2 linked regions of the Lewinella sp. 4G2 genome follow. The protein of the gene in region 1 interacts with the protein of each later gene in a pairwise test. Links are inferred from orthologs where the notes say so. Each region holds a gene or a part of one and is shown in the gene's direction. Other genes may lie near its edges.

Region 1 (2,945 bases):
GCCATCTTCGAGGCCAACCTCGGCGTAACGCCCCAGAACGACGGCGACCTCATCCGCATCAACATTCCACCACTGACGGAAGAACGCCGCAAGCAACTCGCCAAGCAAGTGAAAGCTTCCGGTGAAGACGCCAAGATCGTCATCCGCAACATCCGCCGCGACGCGATGGAGGCCATCAAAAAGGAGGTCAAAAACGGCTACCCCGAAGATGCCGGCAAGCGCAAGGAGGACGAAGTCCAGGGTTGGGTCAACGGCTACAACAAGAAGATTGAAGAACACGTCGAGAACAAGGAGAAGGACGTGATGACGCTGTAAATCGGTAAATCAAGTCTTGTATTTCACAAGATCCCGGTAGGGATCACCGCGATAGGCCGGGATCAGGCTGGACCAAAGGTCCAGTCAGATCCCGGCCTAACCATTTTCCTACCTACTTTTGCGCTCCAATCCCGCATTTGTAAGCGGGCGAAAGCTTTATTCCCAATGATCAATATCAAATTTCCCGACGGCAACGTCCGCCAGTACGAACCCGGCACCTCCGCCCTGCAGATGGCCGAGAGCATCTCTTCCGGCCTGGCCCGCAACGTCGTTTCCGCCACCGTCAACGGTAAACTGACCGACCGCAACGTACCCATCAACGAGGACTCCACGATGGTTTTCCACACCTGGAACGATCAGGTGGGTAAGGAAACCTTTTGGCACTCCACGGCGCACCTTATGGCCGAGGCCCTCGAGGCGCTTTACCCCGGTATCAAGTTCGGCTACGGCCCCGCCGGCGAGAACGGGTTCTTCTACGACGTCGAGCCCCCCGCCGGCCAATCAATCAGCTCCGACGACTTCGAGACCATCGAAAAAAAGATGATCGAACTGGCGCGGCAGAAGAACGAGTACGTCCGCCGCGAAGTCAGCAAAGAGGAGGCCATCGCCTACTTCACCGAAAAGGGCGACGAGTACAAGCTCGAACTCCTCGACGCGCTGGAGGACGGCACCATCACCTTCTACACTCAGGGCGAGTTCACCGACCTCTGCCGCGGCCCCCACATCCCCAACACCGGCGCCATCAAGGCTGTCAAACTGATGAAGATCGGCGGTGCCTTCTGGCGGGGAGACGAAAAGAACAAGCAACTCACGCGCATCTCCGGCATCTCATTCCCCAAGGCGAAGGAGCTCAAGGAGTACCTCGAAAACCTGGAGGAAGCTAAAAAGCGCGACCACCGGAAACTGGGCAAGGAGCTCGAACTCTTCATGTTCTCCGAGAAGGTCGGCGCCGGCCTCCCCATGTGGCTACCCAAGGGCTACCAACTTCGCCAGCGCCTCGCGGCCTACCTCGAAAAGAAGCAGGAAGCCGCCGGTTACGAACAGGTTGCCACCCCACACATCGGAAAAAAGGAGCTCTACCAGACTTCCGGCCACTGGGATAAGTACGGTGAGGACAGCTTCCAACCCATCAAGACCCCCCGCGAGGGTGAGGAATTCCTCCTCAAACCCATGAACTGCCCGCACCATTGCGAGATGTACAAGTTCCGCCCCCGCTCTTACAAGGAACTACCCCTCCGCCTCGCGGAATTTGGTACCGTGTACCGCTACGAACAGACTGGGGAGCTCCACGGCCTGAGCCGCGTCCGGGGCTTCACTCAGGATGACGCCCACATCTTCTGTATGCCGGAGCAGGTGAAGGGTGAGTTCATCGCCGTCGTCCACATCGTTCAGGAAGTCCTGGGTATGATCGGTTTCGATGACGTTACCGCCCAAATTAGCCTGCGCGATCCCCAGACGCCAGAGAAATACATCGGCTCGGACGAGAACTGGGCCACTGCCGAGCAGGCCATCATCGATGCCTGTAAGGAAATCGACATCAAGACCGTCACCGAGTACGGGGAAGCCGCCTTCTACGGCCCCAAACTCGATTTCATGGTCCGCGATGCCCTCGGCCGCAGCTGGCAGCTGGGTACCGTCCAGGTCGATTACAATCTCCCCGAACGCTTCGAGTTGGAGTACATCGGTAGTGACAATGAGGCCCACCGTCCGGTGATGATCCACCGCGCGCCCTTCGGTTCGATGGAGCGTTTCACGTCCATCCTCATTGAGCACACGGCCGGTAAATTCCCCCTCTGGCTGGCGCCCGAACAGTTCGCGATCCTCCCCATCAGCGAGCGTTTCAACGATTACGCCCAGGACGTCAAAGCAAAGCTAGCCGAGCACGATATCCGCGGCCTCGTCGACGACCGCAACGAAACCATCGGCCGCAAGATCCGCGACAACGAGACCAAACGTATCCCCTTCATGCTCATCGTCGGTGAGAATGAGGTCGAGGCCGGCGGCGTGGCCGTCCGCGTCCAGGGCGAAGGCGACAAGGGCACGATGAGCGTAGCGGAATTTGTGGCGTTTTTTCAGGAGCAGTTGGTGTATTGATTTGGGTGGTCTGGGCGACAGACTACAAAAGCCCGGCCGCTCCGTTATACAGTCTGCAGTCTATATTCTGTAGTCTGTAGTGGCCTTGGGAAGATGACTACAGACTACAGACTAAATCTTCCCGGCCGCTCCAGGAACATCCAACTGCGCTACGCTTGGGTTGGAGGCCGTCTGGAGAGCCTGGTTACTGCAGACTATAGACTACTGACTACAGACTAAAACCGTACCCGCCCAATAGCCCGTAGGAAAAAAGGTGCCCCCGGCGTAAAGTGAATCTCTTCCGTCGGTGAAGTCTCATTAAACAAACGGCTTTCCGTTGCAAACTGAGTTTCCTCCCACTCCGTATCCAGCAAGTTCTGCGCCTCCAACCCGATCGTGAAGGCACCGATCCGGTAATTAAGGTTGGCGTCAACGATGCCGTAACCCTTTGCTACGATGCTGTTGTCCTCGTTAGCGGGCCGGTCCGCCAGGTAACGGTAACGGAGCCCGGCGGTCCACTTATCGGACTTATAGCTCAGCCCGCCCGTGCTCGTAAA
Region 2 (2,763 bases), 1.3 Mb from region 1 along the record:
TAAGCATTTGTAATAACGGCAATCACCAACAGGAGCGTGTTACCTGCTACGTTGTTTGACGTTGATGCGGTGGGAAGTAGACGCGCCTCGAGAAATTGCGTGCTGTATTTGATCTGAGAGGTGGGTAGCGAACGCTCGAAATAGTGCAACTCTATAGAAGGTCGTAAGATGATATATTTGTTTTCGATTTGCCAGATCAAATTCTTTGGATTACCTTTGCACCCCGAAAAACGGTGCTGCGCGGAAGCTCGCGAAATGCCGTAAGATTTTTCACGTCGGAGAGTGTAACAACCTATTATACATTCGCTATCACGACACAAATAAGCTACAATGGCTAAGGAAGTAGACGTACAAATCAAACTTCAGGTACGCGGCGGCGGTGCAAACCCCGCTCCACCGGTAGGCCCCGCGCTGGGTGCCAAAGGTGTTAACATCATGGAATTCTGTAAGCGCTTCAACGCCGCTACGCAGGATCAGCAGGGCAAGATTCTGCCGGTTGTCATTGATGTTTACAAAGACAAGTCCTTTGACTTCGTCATCAAGACCCCACCGGCTGCGGTTCAACTCCTGGAAGCAGCTAAGCTCAAAAGTGGATCCAAAGAATCCAACCGGATCAAAGTAGGTAGTGTGACCTGGGATCAGGTACGCGCCATCGCTGAAGACAAAATGCCTGACCTCAACTGCTTCGAAGTAGAAAGTGGCATGCGTATGGTAGCCGGTACGGCACGCTCTATGGGAATCACCATTTCCGGCGACGCCCCCTGGGAAGCGGAAGCTTAATCCACACTACCACTCACGCTCCGTTCAGTATGACTGAACTGGGGTCAACTCATAATTAACGCCGGTTACCCACTGGTCTCCGGTAGTAGGGAGCATCCTTAATCGGGATGCGTCATTTACCTCAAACTTCATTTATTATGGCAAAAATTAGTAAAGCGCGGAAAGCTGCTGCTGAGAAGGTCGACGCCAATAAGCAGTATGCCCTGAGCGAAGCGATGAGCCTCGTCAAGCAGGTCAATACGGCTAAATTTGACGCTTCCGTGGACGTTCACGTTCGCCTCGGCCTCGACCCCCGCAAACCAGACCAGGCCCTTCGTGGTACGGTCACCCTTCCTCACGGTACCGGTAAGACCAAGCGCGTTGTCGCCTTCGTCACCCCGGACAAAGAGCAGGAAGCAAAAGACGCAGGCGCAGACTTCGTAGGTCTCGATGACCTGGTCGCTAAAGTAACTGGTGGTTGGACGGACTTCGACGTTGTCGTTGCCATGCCACAGACAATGGCGAAAGTTGGTCGTCTCGGTCGTGTACTCGGTCCCCGTGGCCTCATGCCCAACCCCAAAACTGGTACGGTTACCATGGACGTAGCCCAGGCCATCACCGACGTGAAGGGTGGTAAGATTGCTTACCGTCTGGACAAGTTCGGTATCGTTCACTCCAGCATTGGCCGCGTAGGTTTCTCCGCGGAGCAGCTGGTGGACAACGCCAACGAACTTCTCGGCACACTTTCTCGTAGCAAGCCTTCCAGTGCGAAGGGTATCTACATGAAATCCGTGACCGTTGCATCTACCATGAGCCCCGGCATCAAGGTGGACCCCAAATCAATTGCTTAATCGTCCATCCCCAAAACTTAAGTTAACATGACTAAGACAGATAAAGGAGCAGCGATTCAGCAGCTCAAGGAAGCGTTTGAGAACAATGAGTTCTTCTACATCGCTGACGCCTCAACCCTTCCTGCGGACAAGACCACGGAACTTCGTGGTGCCTTCCACGCTAAGGGTATCAAGATGCAGGTTGTTAAGAACACCCTCGCCATCAAAGCACTCGAGCAACTGCCCGAGGAGAACAACTACTCCAGCGTTTTTGAAGCCCTGACCGGACCAACGGCCATCCTCTTTACGGAGACGGCCAATGCCCCCGCTAAGGTCATCAAAGAATTCCGTGGTAAGGACGGCGAGCGCCCCATCCTCAAAGCGGCCTACATTGCTAGCTCCGTTTACATGGGCGATGACAAGCTCGACGAACTCTCCAAGCTCAAGTCGCGCGAAGAACTCGTTGCGGATGTACTCACCTTGCTCCAAAGCCCCATGCAGAATCTGCTTTCCGGCCTCAAGAGTGGTGGGTCACAGATCGCTGGCCTTCTCAAAACTTTGGAGGAGCGCGAAGCCTAAGCGCTGCGCTGCATAGTCTTCAGTCTGTAGTCTATAGTCTACGGTACCTGACTGAAAGACTACAGACTATAGACTACAAACTAACCATTGCTTCCAAGCTGATACGCGATTACTCGTAAATCACTTTTAAATACTTTTCTATTATGGCAGATGTAAAAACACTCGCCGAATCTCTCGTTAACCTGACCATCAAGGAAGTTAGCGAACTGGTAACCATCATGAAGGACGAATACGGCATCGAGCCCGCAGCCGCAGCAGTAGCTGTTGCAGCAGGTGGTGGCGGAGACGCTGACGGTGGTGCCGCTGAGAAGACTGACTTCAACGTTGAGCTCGAATCTGCTGGTGGCAGCAAGCTTGCCGTCGTGAAGGAAGTAAAGAACCTTCTCGGTGTTGGCCTTAAGGACGCCAAAGGCCTCGTTGACGGCGCTCCAGCCATCATCAAGGAGAACGTTCCTAAGGACGAAGCCGAAAGCATCAAAGCTGCCCTCGAGGCCGCCGGTGCTACGGTTAACCTGAAGTAATTCGGGTTCCTGCTGAAAGATCTAGCCGGGGATGGCGCGCTTACCGCCCGTCATCCCCGCTACTTCTTGTCAGC

The links. The genes of interacting proteins can lie anywhere in the genome.
Region 2: the proteins of thrS (region 1) and rplA interact in binary tests that used the Escherichia coli proteins (3 or more experiments, as listed by UniProt). The link is inferred for Lewinella sp. 4G2 from one-to-one orthologs.

Annotation. Positions count from the first base shown.
Region 1 is NZ_LVWJ02000014.1:1,090,464-1,093,408, forward strand. The notes cover bases 9-2,944. They hold thrS (threonine--tRNA ligase), read left to right. Parts: upstream 9-480; coding sequence 481-2,409; downstream 2,410-2,944. Other genes in these bases: frr (ribosome recycling factor), read left to right, coding at 9-315; A3850_RS05760 (TonB-dependent receptor plug domain-containing protein), read right to left, coding at 2,625-2,944. Also shown: more of frr, read left to right, coding at 1-8; more of A3850_RS05760, read right to left, coding at 2,945-2,945. UniProt on the Escherichia coli protein: Catalyzes the attachment of threonine to tRNA(Thr) in a two-step reaction: L-threonine is first activated by ATP to form Thr-AMP and then transferred to the acceptor end of tRNA(Thr). The rate-limiting step is amino acid activation in the presence of tRNA.
Region 2 is NZ_LVWJ02000014.1:2,344,183-2,346,945, forward strand. Bases 10-2,763 are described here. They hold rplA (50S ribosomal protein L1), read left to right. Parts: upstream 10-917; coding sequence 918-1,610; downstream 1,611-2,763. Other genes in these bases: rplK (50S ribosomal protein L11), read left to right, coding at 331-780; rplJ (50S ribosomal protein L10), read left to right, coding at 1,638-2,168; rplL (50S ribosomal protein L7/L12), read left to right, coding at 2,312-2,689. UniProt on the Escherichia coli protein: One of the primary rRNA binding proteins, it binds very close to the 3'-end of the 23S rRNA. Forms part of the L1 stalk. It is often not seen in high-resolution crystal structures, but can be seen in cryo_EM and 3D reconstruction models.